DNA from 3 places in the Neorhizobium sp. DAR64860/K0K1 genome. Region 3 is predicted to be linked to each of the others. Evidence: predicted binding sites of a transcription regulator. Region 3 holds the regulator's gene; each other region holds the start of a gene.
The links. The regulator PhoB, encoded in region 3, activates phosphate uptake and scavenging genes when phosphate is short. The targets are predictions, from matches to a motif close to TGTCATNNANCTGTCAT.

Region 1 (7,291 bases), 860 kb from region 3:
ATCAATGCCAGCGACGACGATCCTGAGCCCGAGCAGATCTACAAGGTCGGCACGGTGGCCAATGTGCTGCAGCTCCTGAAGCTCCCGGACGGAACCGTCAAGGTTCTGGTCGAAGGCAAGGCACGCGCCCAGATCTCCGAATACAGTGACCGCGAAGAGTTCTACGAAGCCAAGGCCGAGATTCTGGCCGAGCCCGATGAGGACGCCGTCGAGGTGGAAGCGCTGTCGCGCTCCGTGGTTTCCGAATTCGAAAACTACGTGAAGCTCAACAAGAAGATCTCGCCGGAAGTCGTTGGTGCCGCGAGCCAGATCGAGGATTACTCGAAACTGGCAGACACGGTTGCCTCGCACCTGTCGATCAAGATCACCGAAAAGCAGGAAATGCTCGAAACGGTCTCGATCAAGCTGCGGCTTGAAAAGGCCCTCGGCTTCATGGAAGGCGAAATCTCCGTCCTCCAGGTCGAGAAGCGCATCCGCTCGCGCGTCAAGCGCCAGATGGAAAAGACCCAGCGCGAGTATTACCTCAACGAGCAGATGAAAGCGATCCAGAAGGAACTCGGCGACGGCGACGAAGGCCGTGACGAGATGGCCGAACTGGAAGAGCGCATCGGCAAGACCAAGCTTTCCAAGGAAGCCAAGGAAAAGGCCGACGCCGAGCTGAAGAAGCTGAAGCAGATGAGCCCGATGTCGGCGGAAGCCACCGTCGTGCGCAACTATCTCGACTGGCTGCTCGGTATTCCGTGGTCCAAGAAGTCGAAGATCAAGACCGATCTTAACGCGGCTGAAAAGGTCCTCGAACTGGATCACTTCGGTCTCGACAAGGTCAAGGAACGCATCGTCGAGTATCTTGCCGTGCAGGCCCGCGCCACCAAGCTCAAGGGTCCGATACTTTGCCTCGTCGGTCCTCCGGGCGTCGGCAAGACGTCTCTTGCCCAGTCGATCGCCAAGGCGACCGGCCGCGAGTACGTGCGCATGGCACTTGGTGGCGTTCGTGACGAAGCCGAGATCCGTGGTCACCGCCGCACCTATATCGGTTCGATGCCCGGCAAGGTCATCCAGTCGATGAAGAAGGCGAAGAAATCCAACCCGCTCTTCCTGCTCGACGAAATCGACAAGATGGGTTCGGATTTCCGAGGCGATCCGTCGTCGGCCCTGCTCGAAGTGCTCGATCCAGCGCAGAACTCGACCTTCATGGACCACTACCTTGAGGTCGAATACGATCTGTCCGACGTGATGTTCATCACCACGGCGAACACGCTGAACATCCCAGGTCCCCTGATGGACCGCATGGAAGTGATCCGCATCGCCGGGTACACCGAGGATGAGAAGCGCGAGATTGCCAAGCGTCACCTTCTGCCGAAGGCTATCCGGGACCATGCGCTGCAGCCGAAAGAATTCTCGGTGTCGGACGATGCCCTGATGGCGATCAGCCAGCAGTACACGCGCGAAGCCGGCGTTCGCTCCTTCGAGCGCGAGCTGATGAAGCTCGCCCGCAAGGCCGTGACCGAGATCATCAAGGGCAAGACGAAGTCGGTCGCGGTTACCGCTGCCAACATTTCGGATTACCTTGGCGTTCCGCGTTTCCGTCACGGCGAAGCCGAAGGCGAGGATCAGGTCGGTGTCGTTACCGGTCTTGCCTGGACAGAAGTCGGCGGTGAGCTCCTCACCATCGAAGGCGTCATGATGCCGGGCAAGGGTCGCATGACCGTCACCGGCAACCTCAAGGACGTGATGAAGGAATCGATTTCGGCTGCGGCCTCCTATGTCCGCTCCCGTGCCGTCGATTTCGGCATCGAGCCGCCGCGCTTCGACAAGTCGGACATCCACGTGCACGTGCCGGAAGGTGCGACGCCGAAGGACGGTCCGTCGGCCGGTGTCGGCATGGCAACCGCGATCGTTTCGATCATGACCGGCATTCCTGTTCGCAAGGATGTCGCCATGACCGGCGAAATCACGTTGCGCGGCCGGGTGCTGCCGATCGGTGGTCTCAAGGAAAAACTCCTTGCGGCTCTGCGCGGCAACATCAAGGTTGTGCTGATCCCAGAAGAGAACGCGAAGGACCTCGCGGACATTCCGGACAACGTGAAAAACGGCATGGAGATCATCCCGGTGTCGCGTATGGGCGAGGTGATCAAGCACGCTTTGGTTCGTCTTCCCGAACCGATCGAGTGGGATGGCACGGTGGAGACACCGGTCATTGCGACGGTTGACGGTGCCGACGACTCGTCGACAACGATTGCTCACTAAGCGGTGCCTTGAAGCCGCCACGAACTGATAAAAAAGCCGGCGAAAGCCGGCTTTTTTTGTGAAAAATGCCCAAGACCCCTTGTTTTTCAGGCTTTTTCGGAGCCTTTGGGTTGCCAAGTGCCGACGCAAAACTATTGTCGGCGCCGACCAAATGAGTCGTTCCAAAACCGTTGAAAGGGTGGAAATATGAACAAGACCGAACTGGTGTCCGCAGTGGCCGAAAAAGCCGGCCTCTCCAAGGCTGATGCCGCCTCTGCAGTCGATGCCGTTTTCGAGACTGTCCAGGCCGAACTGAAGAATGGTGGCGACATCCGCCTCGCTGGCTTCGGCAGCTTCTCCGTTTCGCGTCGCGAAGCATCCAAGGGCCGCAACCCGTCCACGGGCGCTGAAGTCGATATCCCTGCTCGTAACGTGCCGAAGTTCTCGGCCGGCAAGGGTCTCAAGGAAGCTGTTAACAGCTAATCGAAAGCATCTGGCGGCTTGCCGCCATGATGCAAAACGTCTCGAAAGGCCCGGTGAAAACCGGGCCTTTTGCATTGCTGGACGCATTTGTTTTGGCCAATCCAACAGACCGTCGTTCAACGCCAAAAAGTGTCATCCGCCTGTCATGACAGTGCAGCACAAGCCGAGTGTAGTTTCACGGAGGCTTCCCATGACATTTTCGACACGCGCCGCTTTGACCGCGCTCCTCCTCGGCTCCGTTGCAGCTCCTGCCGGCGCCGAGCAAGTCTTCAACCGCATTGCATCCTTCCCGGTCGCCCAGAACCTGCCCAAGGGCGAGGACAAGGCGACCTCGTCGGAAATCATCACGGCGACCGCAGACGGCAACACGCTCATCTATTCCGATGCGCCTGGCGGCACGATCGGCTTTATCGACATCACCGATGCGAAGGCTCCGAAGGCCGCCGGGTCGGTCAAGATCGACGGCGAGCCGAACTCGGTCGCCGCAACCGGTGCGAAGGTTCTCGTCACCATCGACCGGACCAAGGACCTCACCAAGCCCGCGGGCCAGCTCGGGGTGGTCGATATCGCCTCCCGCAAGATCGAGGCCACTTGCGATCTCGGCGGCCAGCCGGATAGCATCGTCGTCTCGCCGGATGGCACGTTTGCGGCCATTGCCATCGAGAACCAGCGCGACGAAAAGCTCAACGACGGCGCTCTTCCGCAGCTGCCGGCCGGCGAATTGCAGATCGTCACCCTGAACAACGGGGTGCCCGTCTGCGACAGCATCCGTCACGTCGATCTGACGGGACTGTCCACCGTCGCTCCTGAGGATCCCGAGCCGGAATTCGTCAATATCAACGCCAACGGCGAAATCGTCGTGACGCTGCAGGAAAACAATCACATCGTCACCGTCGACAGCAAGACCGCAAAGGTCACCGCCCATTTCACGGCCGGCACGGTTGATCTCGATGGCGTTGACACCAAGACCGACGGCGCACTGACCTTCTCCGGCAAGCTCACGGCCATTCCCCGCGAACCGGATGCGGTGAAGTGGCTCGGTACCGATCGTTTCGTTGTCGCCAACGAAGGTGACTACAAGGGCGGGTCGCGCGGCTTCACCATTTTCGACCGCACCGGCAAGGTTCTCTATGACGCCGGCACGTCGCTCGAATATGCCGTAGCCCGCGTCGGTCACTTCCCGGAAAAACGTGCCAAGAACAAGGGCATCGAGCCGGAAGGCCTGGAAGCTGCGACCTTCAACGGTCAGAAGTATTTCTTTGTCCTGTCGGAACGCGGTTCGATGATCGCGGTCTACAAGGATACCGGTGCGGAGCCGGAACTGGTGCAGCTTCTGCCATCCGGCATCTCGCCTGAAGGTGCTGTCGCCATTCCCGGCCGCAACCTGCTTGCCTCCGCCAACGAAGCCGATCTCGGCGAAGACGGCGGTGCCCGCTCGCATGTCATGATCTACGAGCTTAGCGAAGGCGAAAAGGCCTATCCGATGCTGGTCTCCAAGGATATCGACGGCAAGCCGCTCGGCTGGGGTGCCATGTCGGGCCTCGTCGGGGATGCGGAAAAGGACGCCATTCTCTATGCAGTCAGCGATAGCGTCTATGCCATGCAGCCCTCGATCTTCACCATCGACGCCACCAAGAAGCCGGCGGAAATCACAAGCGTGGTGCGTGTGACCCGCAACGGTCAGCCGGCCCAGAAGCTCGATATCGAAGGTATCGCGCTCGACGGCAAGGGCGGCTTCTGGCTCGCTTCCGAAGGCGACAGTGCCAAGTTCGTCGGTCACGGCATCTACAACGTCAGCGCCAAGGGTGAGATCAAGTCCGAGATCGCGCTGCCGGCAGAACTTCTGGCAGGTGAAACCCGCTTCGGTCTCGAAGGCATCACCACAACGGGTTCGGGCGACGACCTGACACTCTGGATGGCAATCCAGCGCGAATGGAAGGACGATCCGAAGGGCCAGGTGAAGCTTCTGTCCTACAAGCCGAAGTCCAAGGAATGGGCCGCCGTTCGCTACCCGCTCGAAAAGACCGAAAAAGGCTGGGTCGGCCTGTCGGAAATCACCGCCCGCGGTGACTACCTCTACATCATCGAGCGCGACAACCTGATCGGCGACAACGCAAAGCTCAAGAAGCTCTACCGTGTGGCAATCGCCGATCTGAAGCCCGCAAAGCTTGGCGGAGAGCTGCCGCTCGTCACCAAGCAGGAAGTTCACGACTTCCTCTCCGACCTCAAGAACGCTACCAACGGCTATGTGGTCGACAAGCTCGAAGGTTTCGCCTTCGACAAGTCGGGCAAGGCCTTCGCCATCACCGACAATGACGGCGTCGACGACAGTTCCGGCGAAACGCTGTTCTTCCCGGTTGAGATCAAGGCGACCAACTAAACCGTTCATCAACAGGAAAAGGCCGGGTGTTTCCGCACCCGGCCTTTTTTATTGCCGATGCGTGACTTAAGTCTGTCGTTCCTGATGTGTTCCAGCAGCCGAGTCGATGACCTCATTCCGCTTCATCCATGCCGCCGATCTGCATCTAGGCAGTCCCTTTCAGGGGCTGGCGCTGAAGGATGCCGAGCTTGCCGATATCTTCATCGAGGCAAGCCGCAAGGCGTTCTCGGGCTTGGTGGACGAGGCGGTGGAGCGCAAGGTCGACTTCTTTATCGTTGCGGGCGATGTCTACGACGGCGACTGGAAAGACAACAAGATCGGCCTGTTCTTCAACCGCGAAATTGCCCGGCTGGAACGCGCCGGCATTCCGGTCTTTCTGCTGAAGGGCAATCACGACGCCGAAAGCGTCATCACCAAGACAATTACGCTGCCGAAGAATGTCAGCGAATTCCCGACCGCAAAGCCCGGAACGTTCAAGCTGGATCACCTGAAGGTTGCGCTGCACGGCCAGGGTTTTGCCGAGCGCTCCGCCAACGAAAACCTGGCGCTTGCCTATCCGAAGCCGGAACCGGGCTGGTTCAACATTGGCGTGCTGCACACCTCGCTGACCGGCCGCGAGCCGCACGCAGCCTACGCGCCCTGTTCCGTCGAAGATCTGCGCTCGCGTGGCTTTGATTACTGGGCGCTCGGCCATGTCCACGATTTCGAAATCGTCGCCGAAGACCCGCTCGTCGTGTTCCCCGGCAACCTTCAGGGACGATCGATCCGCGAGCAGGGAGCAAAGGGCGCTGTGCTCGTGACTGTCGATGACGGGCGCATCGCCTACGAGCGCATCGTCACTGACAGTGCAAGGTTTGCCGAACTGGCCGTAGTCGTCGAGCCGGATGAAACACCGGCGGCGATCCTGCGGCGGCTGGAAGATCTGCTTGGTTCTGTGATCGACGCCATGGAAAGCCGCCCGCTGGCGTTGCGCATCCGCATCAGCGGCCGCAGTCGTTTCCGCAACGAGATCTTGGCGAGAGCGGCCGATTTCCGGGACGAGGTGCAAGCCGCCTGCCACCGCGGCCATGAGGATATCTGGCTGGAAAAGCTGGAAGTGAAACTCGAAGCCGAGATCGCATCGACGGGCAAATCCACCGATCTTCTCGGGCTCGAAGGCCTCCTGCCGACGGCGGAGTTCTCGCCGCTTCTGGTGAGCGAGGCTGAGGCCCGCATTGCCGAGATCGCCGCGCGTCTGCCGGGCGGTATCGGCGCCGGCGACCTCGCGCTTGGTGACGATGCGGCGGCTCTCTTGGCGGAAGCGCGCGAGCTGCTTCTGTCGCGCGCGGCAAGGGTAGGGTAGTCACATGCGTTTCACCCGTCTCGACATCCTGCGCTACGGCGCGCTTACCGACCGCGCGCTCGCGTTCCGGCCGGATGCGCAGCTGCATGTCATCTATGGACCGAACGAAGCCGGAAAGTCTTCCGCGCTGTCGGCAATCTCGGATCTGCTGTTCGGCTTTCCGACAGCTGCCGAGTACAGTTTTCTGCACGACGCAACCGCACTTAGGGTTGGTGCCGAGATCGAGACGCGTGATGGCAGCAAGCTGGGCTTTCGCCGTCGTCGCGGCCGCAAGAACACGCTGCTCGCGGCAAGCGAGGCGGAAGAGGCGCTTCCCGAGGATGCGCTGGCGCCCTTTCTCGGCACGCTGAACCGCGATGTGTTTCAACGCGCCTTCGGGCTTGATTCGGCTTCTCTGAGGGCTGGCGGCCAAAGCATGCTGAAAAGCGGCGGCGAGATCGGCAGTCTGCTGTTTTCCGCAGCGTCGGGCCTTACCGGTCTCTCCGACCTGCGCAAAAGCTTCGATGCCGAGGCCGACACCATTTACGCGCCGCGCCGCTCCAAGGACCGCCTGTTCTACCAGGTGCTCGACAGCCATGACGAGGCACGCAAAGCCGAGCGGAACAACGAGCTGAAGGCGACCGACTGGAAGACGCTGCTCGCCGAACAGGCCGAGCTGGAAGCGGAACTCGCCACCATCAAGATTGAACGCGAAACCACCAAGCAGACGCTGGAACGGCTGCGCAAGCTGATGCGGCTGGAGCCCGTGCTGCGCGAGATCGACCGCGAGCAGGACCAGCTGGCGCAGTATCAGGCGCTGGGCTCGCTGCCTCCTGGCTTCGAGGATGCGTTGGCGCGGGCGCTGGAAGAGGCGCGGCGCA
Region 2 (7,291 bases), 480 kb from region 3:
AGAAAAGCATACGCCTCGTCGGCATCGGCCTTCTTGCCTTTTTTCGCGTTGACGAGTTGGGCCTGGGCGTCTTTGAGAACGCCGAGCATCGCGGACCAGCCGGTAATGGCCTGGTGCACCTGGTTAAGAACAAAGCGGATTCGCTCGACCAGCCCGTCGGCTTGCTCGTCGTTGAGCTGGGGCACATGGATCTGGATCAGGCTGACATGATGGGCCGGGTCGCCGGGTCGCTCGCTCGAGTGAAGCGTCGGCTGCTTGCCCGGTTCGATGACGAGGATCGGATGGACGGCCATCGTGAGGTCGCGATAGGCCGTCGTCACTTCACCCATGACCGAATCGAACAGAAACGGCATGTTGCGATCAATCACCGTAATGATCGAAACCGGCATTCCATCGGGCTCGACACCATCAAGGGTTTCGATTGTGATGTCGGCCTTGATTCGCGTCCAGGCTTTCAGCCGTCTTGCGGCATGTCCCGCGCACAGGGCGAGCATTTCTGGGGTGTAGTTTTCGAGATCGTCACTGCTGGCGCGGCTGAAGATAAGGAAGGGATCGAGATGGTCCTCCATGCCGGAAGCGGCCGCAATCTTGCCAGCCTTCTCGATCTGCTTGTCCCGCTTTGGGTTTTGCCGGCCTGCCATCTGTCTCTCCCTAAATTTTTTCTCAACGTGCGATAAAACGCAGCCAATGTCATTATGCTTTGCCGCGGTGTCTCACCGGTGCTTGCGGCTGGAATTTGTCATAGGCGTGTCACGTCTTGTTGACATGCCGACACAGAGATCCGATCAACGGTTCGATAACGTCGAAAGCAAGCATCATGCAGGGTAATTCAGGCGCGGTCATCGTCATTTCCAGCCATGTGATCCGTGGCTCGGTCGGTAACCGGGCCGCCGTCTTCGCGCTCGAGACCCTGGGATATCCCGTCTGGGCCATGCCGACCGTCGTGCTGCCCTGGCATCCCGGGCACGGTCCTTCGACGCGCCTGACGTTTCCCGAATCGGATTTCGACAAGGCTATAGACGATCTCATCCGGGCGCCATGGCTCGGCGAAGTGAAGGCGGTGCTGACCGGGTATTTCGGAAATGCCGCGCAGCCGCGCGCCGTGGCACGACTGATCGAGGCGCTGCGGAAAAACAACTCGGACCTTATCTATGTCTGCGATCCCGTGATGGGCGATCTCGGCGGGCTCTATATCCCGCAACCGACAGCCGAAGCGATCCGCGACGAGCTTCTGCCGCTCGCCACCATCGCCACGCCGAACCGATACGAGCTTGCCTGGCTCTCCGGTGCGCCGCTTGATGACAACAATGCGATCATGGAAGCGGCGATCGCGCTCGGGCCGCCGCGGATGCTGGTGACCTCGGCCGTGCCGATGATGACGGGCAGTACCGGCAATCTCTATCTCACCGGCAATCATGCGCTGCTGGCTGAACACCGGCTGATCGACCACGCCCCGAACGGGCTCGGAGACCTGCTCTCAGCGGTTTTTCTCGCCCGCGTCATGTCCGGCATGGATGAAGAGAAAGCCCTGCAAACAACGACTGCCAGCGTGTTCGAAGTGCTGGCGCGTTCGGTAAAGCGCGGGGCCAACGAGCTGACGCTGGAAATGGATGCCGCCAGCCTCTCGACGCCGATGGCGATGGTCCAGATGCGCCGGCTCGTGCATCCCCTTAAGAGGCGCAAGCCGTAAGCTCAAAGAGCATGCGCATCCACACAATGGCCGTTGATTCTCGTCTGGCTGCACGATAATCGTGAGCCATGAGCGAATTTCCAGAAAAACTGCTTTCGGGCTACCGTAACTTCATGAGTGGTCGCTACAGCGACGAGCGGGAGCGCTACCGCGCGCTCGCCGATACCGGCCAGAAGCCGCATACGCTCCTGGTTGCCTGTTGCGACAGTCGCGCGGCGCCCGAGACGATCTTTGACTGCGGTCCGGGAGAACTCTTTGTGGTCCGCAACGTCGCCAACATGGTACCGCGCTACGAGCCCGACAGCCAGTTTCACGGGACATCGGCTGCGGTTGAATACGCGGTGCAGGTGCTCGAGATCCGCAATATCGTTGTCATGGGCCACGGCCGCTGCGGCGGTATCCAGGCAGCGCTCGACGCTTCCATGAAGCCGCTGTCGGAGGGGGATTTCATCGGCAAGTGGATGGGTTTGGTCAGGCCTGCGGCCACGCAGATCCAGAGCAACGACCTGATGACCCAGAGCGAGCGTCAGACAGCGCTCGAACGGGTGTCGATCCGCAATTCGATCGCCAATCTGCAGACCTTCCCCTTCGTCCGCAATCTCACGGAAAAGGGAGAACTCGACATTCACGGCGCCTGGTTCGATATCTCGACCGGCGAGTTGTGGGTGATGAACGAGAAGGGCGATTTCACCCGGCCAGACATCAGTGTACCGGCGATCGAGGCCGAGCAGAGCCCGGCCTGATCATTTCAACGGTGTAACGGCTCAGCCGCCGTCGATCTGGGCGCCCATGTATGCGATCGCCTGCTGGTAGACGGTTGCCGCGTTCCAGCCCTGGATGGCGACGAAATTCGGCTCACCCTGCTGGTAGCCGGCACCGGTCCGCCAGCCATGACCCTTGAGGAAGTTGGCGGTCGATGCCAGCGCATCGGCGCGCGAACGGACCATGTCGATATGGCCGTCACCGTCGCCATCGGCGCCGTAGCGGATGACGTTGAGCGGCAGGAACTGGGTCTGGCCGATTTCGCCATGCGCTGCACCCTTTGCAGTGGTGCTGAGATCACCGCGGGCAACGAGCTGCAGGGCTGCGTAAAGCTGTTCGGTAAAGTAGGCCGAGCGGCGGCAGTCATAGGAAAGCGTTGCGACGGCCGACAGCGTATGCTGGTCGCCCATGTAATTGCCGAAACCGGTTTCCATGCCCCAGATCGCCAGGATCGGACCGGCCGGAACGCCGTAGCGGCGCTCAATCGACGCAAACAGCGCTGCGTTGGATTTCTTCATGGACTTGCCGCGCGAGATGATCGTTGCGCCACCGCGCTTCTTCATGAACTCGTCGAAGGAAAGCTTGAAGCTTTTCTGGCCGCGGTCGGCGCGAATGGTCGGGCGGTTGTAGACGACGTTAGCAAAGGCGCGGTCGAGAACTGCAGGGCTGATACCCTTGGACGGTGCCTGCTGCTTGAAATCGGCGACCCAGCGGTCGAAACCGGCTCCATCATTGCCGCAGGCGGCGGCAAAGGCCGGGGCTGCGGTTGCAAGCGTTGCTGCTGCGATCAATCCTGCCAGAATAGTCTTCATCATGCGGTCAAACCCGTCGAAAGTCCGGATTGCTTGGCCGAAAGCTTCCGGAAGAATTGCGCTATATTCGGCCTTATGACCCCAGTGGCGGATAATCGCAATTCATCTTCCCATGAATAGTTCGTGAAGAGAGACGAATCGAAAAAACCCCGTCATTTCTGACGGGGCTTTCTAAGCGGATTTGCTTAATAAAGTACGTTACTTATCAAGCAGCAACCTTGCGTGGCTTGATGAGACCGCGATTGACCAGAAGTTCGGCGATCTGGATCGCGTTCAGCGCGGCACCCTTGCGCAGGTTGTCGGAGACGACCCAGATGTTGAGTCCGTTTTCGACGGTTGCGTCTTCGCGGATACGCGAAATGTAGGTCGCATCTTCACCGGCGCATTCGAGAGGCGTGATGTAACCGCCGTCTTCGTGCTTGTCGATGACAAGGCAACCCGGCGCTTCGCGCAGAATATCGCGGGCCTGATCGGCCGTGATCTCGTTTTCGAACTCGATGTTGACGGATTCGGAGTGGCCGATAAAGACCGGAACGCGCACGGCCGTGCAGGTAACGCGGATCTTCGGGTCGAGCATCTTCTTGGTCTCGGCCAGAACCTTCCACTCTTCCTTCGTGTAGCCGTCTTCCATGAAGCTATCGATATGCGGGATGACGTTGAAGGCAATACGCTTGGTGAACTTCTTCGATTCGACCGGATCGGCCACGAACACGGCGCGCGTCTGGGTGAAGAGTTCGTCCATGCCTTCCTTGCCGGCACCGGACACCGACTGGTAGGTGGAAACGACGACGCGCTTGATCTTGGCAAAGTCGTGCAGCGGCTTCAGCGCGACGACGAGCTGGGCCGTCGAGCAGTTCGGATTGGCAATGATGTTCTTCTTGGAGAATCCGACGATGGCGTCGGGGTTCACTTCCGGAACGATCAGCGGCACTTCCGAATCGTAGCGCCAGGCGGACGAGTTGTCGATGACGACGCAGCCCTGCGCACCGATCTTCGGCGACCACTTCTTGGAGGCATCGCCGCCGGCTGACATCAGGCAGATGTCGGTATCGGAGAAATCGTAGTTCTCGAGGTTGGACACCTTGAGCGTCTTGTCACCGAAGGAGACTTCCGTGCCCTGGCTGCGGGCGGAGGCGAGTGCGACGACTTCATCAGCCGGAAAACCACGTTCGGCCAGAATGTTCAGCATTTCCCTGCCGACATTGCCGGTTGCTCCGGCGACTGCGATCTTGAAACCCATTTCTTTGCTCTCTTTCTGTCTCTCCTCGGTTTTCTGAGGGGGAAGCCCGTGTCGTGCGCGACGCGGTGTTCCTTGTCCCCGGCCGTACCGGGGAGAGAGCGGTGGCCAGAGACGTCAGACGATAATTTTCGTCGTCGTTTTGGCCGTGGTTTTGTCGGAAACCGAAAGGGCAACATCCAGCCGCCCGGCAGATACTGCCAGGTCATAGCACGCAGCAAAGCGAAAGTCGCGGCGAAGCATGGACACTCCTTTTCCAACGCTGCTCATAAAAGATTTTGCCACAGAGTCAAGGTTGATGCGATCGGACATCGGCGCCGTTATCACGTTTCTGTCATTGCACTGTCATCGCATGGGGCTATCCCCGAACCTCTATGCGACGCAACGACGGGGGTTTTCCATGCGTATGCTTCTTGCTGCCTTTGCAGCCACCACAATTCTTTCCGGCGGCATTCAAGCCGCCCACGCCGCGAACGTCTTTCCGCTTGATCGGGCGACGATCCTGACCGGCTCTCCATTCGATTTCAAGGTCGAGTTCAGCTCGGTCGTGAAGCCTGAGGACGTCAAGATCACCGTCAACGGCCAGGACTACAAGTCTGTGTTCGGCAAGGATGTCGAGTTCGTTGCAGAAGAGAAGAACAAGGACAAGGTCCTCGGTTCCGCCGTCGTGCTGCGTGGCATGACGATCGCGAATGCCGGCGAATACAAGGTTGAAGTCTCTGCTGGTCCGGAAACCAAGAGCGTGACCTGGAACGTTTATGGCACCGCGGCGCAGCCAAAAGCCAAGAACGTGATCTTCCTGATCGGTGACGGTCTTTCCGTGGCGCATCGCACCGCTGCCCGCATCATGGCCAAGGGCATGACCGAGGGCAAAGCGAACGGTCGTCTCGCGATGGACGACATCCCGCCGGCAGCCTTTATCGGTACGTCCGCGACGGACGCTGTCGCCACCGACAGCGCCAACACGATGTCGGCCTATATGACCGGCCACAAGACAGCCGTGAACGCAATCGGCGTCTATGCCGACCGCACGCCTGACTCGATGGACGATCCGAAGGTTGAAACATACGCGGAAGCGGTCCGCCGCCAGACGAAGAAGTCGATCGGCATCGTCACGACCGCAGAAGTTCAGGACGCAACACCCGCAGCCGTCGTCGCCCATACCCGCAAGCGTGGCGACAAGGCGGAGATCAACGGCATGCTGTTCGACGTCAAGCCGGACGTCCTGCTCGGCGGCGGTTCCGCCTACTTCCTGCCCCAGGCGACGCCCGGATCCAAGCGCAAGGACGACAAGGACTATATCGCCCTGTTCAAGGATGCAGGCTACATGCTTGCGACCAGCAAGGCTGAACTGGCGACGGCCGCCGGCACCAATACCGGCAAGATCCTTGGCCTGTTCCACACCGGCAACATGGACACGACGCTTGACCGCGAATTCCTGAAAAAGGGCACGACGGCGAAGTTCCCGGATCAGCCGGGCCTCGTCGACATGACCAAGGTCGCGCTCGACTCGCTGTCGAAGAACCCGAACGGCTTCTTCCTGATGGTCGAAGCTGCTAATATCGACAAGATGTCCCATCCGCTGGACTGGGACCGCGCCGTCGTCGATACGATCGAATTCGACAAGGCAATCGCCGCAGCCCGCGAATTTGCCGACAAGAACCCCGACACGCTGATCATCGTCACCGGCGATCATACCCACGGTGTTTCGATCATCGGTACGGTCAACGATGAAAAGCCGGGCGACGACATGCGCGAAAAGGTCGGGACCTATGCCGAGGCAGGCTTCCCGAACTATATGGACGAGAACAAGGACGGTTATCCTGACAAGGTCGATGTTACCAAGCGCCTGTTCCTGAACGCCAATAACGGCCCTGATCATTACGAGACATTCCGTCCGAAGCTCGACAATCCCTTCGTTCCCGCCATCCAGAACGAGAAGAAGGAATATGTCGCCAACGAAGCCTACAAGGATATCCCGGGCGCTGTTCTCGTGACCGGCATCATTCCGAAAAGCGCCGACAGTGGCGTCCATGCGGTTGACGATGTCGTGCTTCAGGCTGCCGGCCCAGGTTCGGAAGGCTTCCGCGGCTACATGGAGCAGAGCGACGTCTACAAGGTTCTCGCGGAGACTTTCGCGCTGGGCGCCAAGCAGACCAACTGATCAGACCGACTGGGTCTGAACGACCATGGTTAAAGAGGGGGCATGTCCTGAGGCGTGCCCCTATCTACTTCAGATATCGCGGGACTTGAAGATATGCCTCAGCTGCAGGATGATGACGGCGCTCGACAAGGGAGAGCGATCATGGGAGCGCTCGAGATGGTCGACCGTCGCCAGATGCTCAAGACCTCGCTTGGCATCATTGCCGGCCTGCCGCTGCTGATATCAGGCGCAACCGCCCGCGCAGAAAATGGGCTTTCCTTCGACGAACTCTATGGCAAGGTCAGCGTTCTCGGTCTGGAATTTTCCGACAAGGTTAAGCGGCTGAACGGTCAGGAGATCGCCATGCGCGGTTTCATGGCGCCACCGCTGAAGGCGGAAGCCTCGTTCTTCGTTCTGACCGAAGTGCCGATGTCGATCTGCCCGTTCTGCTCCACCGATGCGGACTGGCCGGACAATATCGTCGTTGTCTATCTCGATGAGAAGCAGACATTCACCCAGCCAAGCCAGACGATCGAGGTGCGCGGCACGCTCGAGATGGGCTCGTGGACCGATCCGGACACCGGCTTCGTCAGCCTGCTGCGGATCCGACAGGCGGAATACGGTACGGTCTGAAGACATGATGCCTC
Region 3 (7,291 bases):
CTCTCCGGCGCGTGATCCGCAGAGCCCGGGTTTCCTCTCGGCGGCCGATCCAGCCGACGCCAAGAGCGCGGTCCAGCAGCGCCGCACCCATTTGTCCCGCCAGATGCGGCCGTCGCTCGCTCCAATCGAGGCATGTCCGGCAGAGCGGGCGTTTCGAACGGGTCAGCTGTTCGAGATCGATCCCGAAATCACAAAAGAACCGTCTGCCCTCGTCGGTGATCAGGCCGGCTCCATCGCCGAGCAGCATGTAGCCGCTTCCTGTTAGGGCATCGGCGAGCGCGATGGCGAGACGGCCGGCCATGTGATCGTAACAGGTGCGGGCAAGCCGTAACGCTTCGTCTTTCGGGCCGACAGGATGATGGCGCTTCGGCCCATCCGCGGCGACTGCCATCAACGCGTGGATCGCGTGCGCGACTTCCGGAGAGGCAAGTCGGTAATAGCGGTGCCTGCCCTGCTTCTCGACCTCGATCAGGCGAGCCTGCGCCAGTTTGCCGAGATGGCCGCTGGTGGTCTGCGCGGTGACGCCGGCGTGGCGTGCCAGTTCGCCCGCCGTCAGCGCCTGTCCGCCCATCAGCGCGGACAGCATGTTGGCGCGTGCAGCATCGCCGATCAGGCTTGCAACTTCCGCAATCGTATTTCCTGAAACCATATTGGGCATGATCCAGTTCTAGCACCGGAAAACTTTGCCGTCAGCGGTCAACGGTTCGGCCGTCGTCGAAGCATTTCTTTTCCTGGTTCCGCTAAGAGGGGCGGAGATTGCATTCATGGGGACAGGAACTGGAATGGCGGACACCAAAACAAGCATGGCAACGGATCTGTTGCTGCTCCTCACGCTCGCGACGCTTTGGGGCGCGTCCTACACGCTGATCAAAGTCGGTGTGGAGACGATTTCGCCTGTCACCTTTATTGCCGTCAGAACACTGGTCGCCGGGCTCATTCTCGCTGCGGCCCTGCGCCTTCGCGGATTGAAGCTGCCGACCGACGGGCAGACATGGAAGCTCTTCACGGTTCAGGCCTGCCTCAACAGCGCTGTCCCCTTCACCCTCATTGCCTGGGCCGAACAGACGACCGATGCGGGCCTTGCCACCATCTTGAGTTCAACGACGCCGATCTTCGCCTTTCTGCTGACGGCGCTGATCACGCGCCATGAAAGCGTCTCTGGGGCCAAGCTGTTCGGAGTTGCCGCAGGCATTGTCGGCATATGCCTGATCGTCGGCATGGAGGCGCTTGCCGGGTCGGGCGAGAACCTCTGGGCTCAACTCGCCATCGTGGCGGCGACGATCTGCTATGCGGCGGCTGCCATCTTCGGCAAGAATTTTAAGGGATTGGACCCGATGATGCCCGCCGCGGGATCGCTGATTGCAGGGGCGGCCATCCTCATTCCCGTGAGCCTCGTGGTCGATCGGCCCTGGACGCTGACGCCCAGCGCCGATTCCATGCTCGCCCTGTTGGCGCTGGCGGTATTTTCGACGGCGCTGGCCTTCGTCATCTATTTCCGGCTGGTCCAGACGCTCGGCTCCGTCGGCACGACGGCGCAGGCCTATCTGCGGGTGCCGATCGGCGTTGGCATCGGCGTCGTGTTTCTCGGCGAAACGCTTGCCTCGACAGCCTGGCTCGGTCTCGCCTGCGTCGTGACCGGCGTGATTGCCATGACGCTGCCGGCTAGGAGACGCGGTGATCAGGCTTCCATCGAGTAGCCGGCACCACGGACCGTGCGGATGACATCCTGCATGTTGGAAAAGTTGAGCGCCTTCCGGAGGCGCCCTACATGCACGTCGACGGTGCGTTCGTCGACATAGATGTCATGACCCCAGACGCCGTCGAGCAGCTGCGAGCGCGAAAAGACGCGGCTGGGTGAGGCCATCAGGAATTCCAGAAGTCTAAACTCTGTCGGCCCGAGGCGAACTTCGCGGCTCTTGCGGTGAACGCGGTGGGTTTCGCGGTCGAGTTCGATGTCGCCGCATTTGAGGACGCTCGACAGCACTTCGGGTCGGGCACGACGCAGCATCGCCTTGACGCGGGCCATCAGCTCCGGTGTCGAAAACGGCTTGACCACATAGTCGTCGGCGCCCGTGGCAAGCCCACGAACGCGCTCGCTTTCTTCGCCGCGCGCCGTCAGCATGATGATCGGCAGGCGTTCCGTCTCCGGCCGCATGCGCAGGCGACGGCACAGTTCGATGCCCGAAACGCCTGGCAGCATCCAGTCGAGAATGAGAAGATCCGGAACGCGCTCCTGAAGCCTGATTTCCGCTTCGTCACCGCGAAGCACGGTATCGACCTCGTAACCCTCGGCCTCCAGGTTATACCGAAGGAGGACGCTGAGGGCCTCTTCGTCTTCCACGACTGCGATCTTCGGCTGCATTCCGACTTGCTCCATCACTCGTCCCGAACCGCACTTAGATCCGCCAGATCCGCTCGCGCTGCTTCAGGTCATTGTTTTTGGCAGTTATCGTCCCGAAACCGGCAGGCGATTTCGGGAGAGCTGCATCATGTCCCGGCGGAGCCGAGCATGTTGGACGTATCGTCCTTCGGACGTTCGCCCTCCGGCTGTGCACCGGTCGCGATGTAGTAGATGGTCTCGGCGATATTCGTCGCGTGGTCGCCGATGCGCTCGATGTTCTTGGCGCAGAACAAAAGATGGGTGCAGGTGGTGATGTTGCGCGGATCCTCCATCATGTAGGTGAGGAGTTCGCGGAACAGCGAGGTGTACATCGCGTCAATCTCTTCATCGCGCTGGCGGATGATTTCGGCTTTTTCCGCGGAGCGGTTGGCGAAGACATCAAGAACGTCCTTGAGCTGCACCAGCGCCAGTTCGGAAAGATGCTCCAGACCACGGGCGAGCTTGCGCGGGACGCCTGTTCCCTGCACGGCGAGCACGCGCTTGGCGGTGTTCTTACCAAGGTCGCCGACGCGTTCCAGGTCAGCTGCAATGCGCAGCGTGCCGATGATCTCGCGAAGGTCGGCCGCCATCGGCTGACGCTTGGCGATGGTGACGATCACCTTGTCCTGGATATCGCGCTCGGCGTGGTCGAGAATGACGTCGTCCGAGATGACCTTCTGGGCCAGTGCGGAGTCGGAGTTGACGAGCGCACGCACGGCATCTCCGCACATCTGCTCCGCCAGGCCGCCCATTTCGGAAATCCGGCGGTTCAGGTATTTCAGTTCCTCGTCATAGGCCGAGAGAATATGGGTCGAAACCATGTGTCTGATCCTTGATGTCTGCAGTTGCGGCTGACGGGCTCTGCGCCCGCATCAGCCGAAGCGGCCCATGATGTAATCCTGGGTGCGCTGGTCATCCGGATTGGTGAACATCTTGTCGGTATCGTTTTCCTCGACCAGATGGCCGAGATGGAACATTGCCGTGCGCTGTGAAACGCGGGCTGCCTGCTGCATCGAGTGGGTGACGATCACGATCGTGTAGTTGGCGCGCAGTTCGTGGATCAGTTCCTCGACCTTGGCCGTGGCGATGGGGTCGAGTGCCGAGCACGGCTCGTCCATCAGAATGACTTCAGGCGAAACGGCGATCGCACGGGCGATGCAAAGGCGCTGCTGCTGACCGCCGGAAAGGCCGGTACCGCCTTCATGCAGGCGATCCTTGACTTCTGCCCAGAGGCCGGCGCGCTGCAGGCTTGCCTCGACAATCGCGTCCATTTCCGTCTTGCCGCGGGCAAGGCCGTGGATGCGGGGACCGTAGGCAATGTTCTCGTAGATCGACTTCGGGAACGGGTTCGGCTTCTGAAACACCATGCCGACCCGGGCGCGCAGCTCCACGACGTCGATTTCCTTGTCGTAGATATCGTCGCCGTCGAGCGTGATCTTGCCGGTGACGCGGCAACCCTCGATCGTGTCGTTCATGCGGTTCATCGTGCGCAGGAAGGTGGACTTGCCGCAGCCAGACGGACCGATCAAAGCAGTGACGGTATTTTGGCGGACATTCAGGTTCACGTCATAAAGAGCGCGCTTGTCACCGTAATAAACGGAGACATCCTTGCCGATCATCTTATATGCAACGTCGTTCATTTTCTTGTCCAGCGCCTTCTCAACTGCAGCTTCTGACATCATGTTCATTGCTTCCCCCTTCCTCTACCAACGCCGTTCGAAGCGGCGTCGCAAGAGAATTGCGCCAACATTCATCAAGATCAGGAACAGGAGCAGGATCATGATCGCTCCCGAGGTTCGTTCAACGAAGGCGCGTTCCGCCTCGTTAGCCCACATGTAGATCTGTACCGGCAGCGCTGTCGACGGATCCATCGGCGTGGTCGGATAGTTCGCCACGAAGGCGACCATGCCGATCAAGAGGAGCGGCGCGGTTTCGCCAAGGGCGTGCGCGAGGCCGATGATCGTACCGGTCAGGATACCGGGCATGGCAAGCGGCAGGACATGGTGGAAGATGGTCTGCATCTTCGAGGCACCGAGCCCGAGCGCTGCAGCACGGATCGACGGTGGCACTGCTTTCAGTGCCGCGCGGGTGGCGATGATAATGGTCGGAAGCGTCATCAGCGTCAGCACCAGGCCGCCGACCAGCGAGGCCGAGCGCGGCAGGCCCATGAAGTTGATGAAGACCGCGAGACCCAACAGACCGTAGACGATCGACGGGACCGCTGCGAGATTGTTGATGTTGACCTCGATCAGGTCGGTGAACCGGTTCTTCGGGGCAAACTCTTCAAGATAGATCGAGGCTGCGACGCCGATCGGCAGCGACAGGACGAGCACGATCAGCATCATGTAGAAGGAGCCGATCAGAGCGACGCCGACGCCGGCTGCTTCCGGACGGCTGGACGCGCCGTTGAAGAAAATGCCGGTGTTGAATTCCTTGGCGAGCGCACCGCTGTCGGTCAGCTGCTTCATCCATCCGACCTGCTGGTCGGACACCTTGCGGCTGGTTTCCGCCACGTCGAGATTGATCTGGCCTTTCACGGCGCTGTCGATATCGCCGGCCGCCAGAAGCGAAACCGTCTGAGTCGTGCCGATGATCTCAGGATCGGAAACGACCATATCGCGCAGCTGGCCACGAACGCCGTCCGAAATCATCTGGTTGACGGCACGCAGGCCCTGGCGATCGGTTTCGGCGACGCCCAGAACCTTCGCCAGCGCATTGCGGGCGACGATCGGGTAGTTGGCCGTCATCAGCTTGGCCGGATCCGTAGCCCGCACATTATCCTTGTCGATGATCTGCTGCGAGAACTCGACAGGGATCGTGATCATCGTCTGCTGAAAGGCGGTATAGCCCTTCGAGACGACCGACCACAGAAGGAGCATCAGGAACAGGATGCCGAACGAGAGAGCAGCGATGCCATAGGCACGGAAGCGGCGCTCGGCGGCGTAGCGGCGTTTGATACCGATATCGCGACGGGCAGGCTTGGCCAAGACGCCGGCGGTGGAGGAAACCACGTCGGTCATTCGTACTGCTCCCGGTATTTGCGCACGATGTAGAGCGCGTAGATGTTGAGGCAAAGCGTGATCGCAAAGAGCGTGATGCCGAGTGCGAAGGCGACAAGCGTCTGCGGCGAGGTGAATTCAAGGTCGCCCGTCAGCTGGCTGACGATCTTGACGGTCACCGTCGTCATCGGCTCGAACGGGTTGAGCTGCATGCGGGCGGCGACGCCGGCGGCGAGCACTACGATCATGGTTTCGCCGATGGCGCGCGAGGCGGTCATCAGAAGTGCGCCGACGATGCCCGGCAGTGCTGCCGGCAGGACGACCTTCTTGATGGTTTCGGACTGGGTGGCGCCGAGACCGAGCGAGCCGTCACGAAGCGTTCCCGGCACGGCGGTGATGATGTCGTCCGACAGCGACGAGACGTAAGGGATCAGCATGATGCCCATGACGAAGCCGGCAGTGAGAACGCTCTGTGCCTGGATGAAGTTGGCGTAATCGCCTGTGACAAGGCCGTTCAGCTGCGAAGACAGGTCGCGCAGGAATGGGCCGACCGTCGTCAGGGCAAAGAAGCCGTAGACGATGGTGGGAATGCCGGCGAGAACTTCGAGCAGAGGCTTTGCCACGGAGCGGACACCGCGGGAGGCGTATTCCGACATGTAGATCGCGGAAAACAGGCCGCTCGGGACGGCGACGAGCATGGCGACGAAGCCGATATAGAGTGTTCCGAGAAGCAGCGGGATAAGGCCGAACTGACCAGCCGAGTCCGTGGCGCCGGCGGCCGCAAAGCGCGGATCCCAGACGGTGCCGAAGAAGAACTCCCACGGCGGGATGCTGGTGAAGAAGTGGGTCGCTTCCGTCAGCATCGAGGCAACGATGCCGACCGTGGTCAGGATCGCGATCGAGGATGCGACGACGAGGCTGGCGAGGATCACCCTCTCGACACGGTTGCGGGCCCGAAACCGTGGCGCGATGCGCGTGTAGGAAAAGCCGGCGCCGATCAGGGCTGCCAGAAGGACTACCGCGGTCATAACCCAGTTGCTGATCTTGGTCATGACGTTGAGATCGCCAGCGGACTCGACCATGTATGGTTCGGGGTCGCCGGCAAGCGGGACGCCCTTAGCGCCAAGCGCTGCGCGCAGTTCGACGGGATTTCCGCCGATGCGCTCGATCTCGTCCAGGCTCAGTACGTTCATGCCGCGCGCAAGCGAGCTTACCATGCCGAAGGAGAGACCCTGTTCGGCCGGCGAACGCGCCTTTACGTCTTCAGGAAAGCCATCGAGGACAGTGGAGTTGATATAGAGGGGGCTGACGACCAGCCACGCGGCCAGGATGAGAACCGACGGCAGAACGGCGCAGAGTGCGACGAAGGTGCCGTAGTAGCCCGGACGTGAATGAAGCTTTGAGGAACGGCCGCCGGCGATTGCCAGGGCGTGCCTGGTTCCGACAACGTAACAAGCGATCGCAATTATCGCCAGAATCAATAAAATCAATGGTGTGCTCATTAAAATCCCCCGGCCTACCGCCATCGACGGCACCCATTACCGCACAAATCCCACCATCGGAATCAATATGTTTCGCCATCCAAAACGCAGCGACTGACGCCAAGCTTTGCTTCTGTCGCACGACGGACAAGTCGCCGCCTGGCACGAAAGAAGACCGGCGCCGCAAGAAGCGGCGCCGGAATTTTGATTACATGGTCTTGCCGGCTTCGAAGTCCTTGCGGACCTGTTCGCGCTGATCGTCCGGAGCAGCAACCAGGCCGTATTCGGCGAGCGGGCTGTCAGGGCCGATCATTTCGTCGGAGATGAAGAACTCAACATATTCCTTGAGGCCTGGGATAACGCCGAGGTGAGCCTTCTTGACGTAGAAGAACAGAGGGCGCGACACCGGGTACTTGCCCGAAGCAATGGTT

Region 1: ACQY1J_RS14570 (esterase-like activity of phytase family protein) is a predicted target of PhoB. The motif match lies at 2,840-2,856, and genes of this name have one in related genera.
Region 2: ACQY1J_RS21000 (alkaline phosphatase) is a predicted target of PhoB. The motif match lies at 4,834-4,850, and genes of this name have one in related genera.

What each region holds. Positions count from the first base shown of each region.
Region 1 is NZ_CP191459.1:2,044,129-2,051,419, reverse strand. Features, by position in the region: gene lon (endopeptidase La) at 1-2,247, shown strand, start outside; gene hupB (DNA-binding protein HupB) at 2,434-2,709, shown strand; gene ACQY1J_RS14570 (esterase-like activity of phytase family protein) at 2,900-5,089, shown strand; gene ACQY1J_RS14565 (metallophosphoesterase family protein) at 5,196-6,431, shown strand; gene ACQY1J_RS14560 (AAA family ATPase) at 6,436-7,291, shown strand, end outside.
Region 2 is NZ_CP191459.1:3,383,682-3,390,972, forward strand. Features, by position in the region: gene ACQY1J_RS20970 (NAD-glutamate dehydrogenase) at 1-641, opposite strand, end outside; gene pdxY (pyridoxal kinase PdxY) at 818-1,690, shown strand; gene ACQY1J_RS20980 (carbonic anhydrase) at 1,759-2,433, shown strand; gene ACQY1J_RS20985 (lytic murein transglycosylase) at 2,455-3,267, opposite strand; gene ACQY1J_RS20990 (aspartate-semialdehyde dehydrogenase) at 3,470-4,504, opposite strand; gene ACQY1J_RS20995 (hypothetical protein) at 4,619-4,744, opposite strand; gene ACQY1J_RS21000 (alkaline phosphatase) at 4,902-6,665, shown strand; gene ACQY1J_RS21005 (hypothetical protein) at 6,807-7,277, shown strand; gene ACQY1J_RS21010 (ABC transporter ATP-binding protein) at 7,282-7,291, shown strand, end outside.
Region 3 is NZ_CP191459.1:2,903,031-2,910,321, forward strand. Features, by position in the region: gene ACQY1J_RS18590 (ArsR/SmtB family transcription factor) at 1-658, opposite strand, end outside; gene ACQY1J_RS18595 (DMT family transporter) at 783-1,697, shown strand; gene phoB (phosphate regulon transcriptional regulator PhoB) at 1,679-2,362, opposite strand; gene phoU (phosphate signaling complex protein PhoU) at 2,488-3,201, opposite strand; gene pstB (phosphate ABC transporter ATP-binding protein PstB) at 3,253-4,068, opposite strand; gene pstA (phosphate ABC transporter permease PstA) at 4,084-5,400, opposite strand; gene pstC (phosphate ABC transporter permease subunit PstC) at 5,397-6,881, opposite strand; gene ACQY1J_RS18625 (substrate-binding domain-containing protein) at 7,069-7,291, opposite strand, start outside.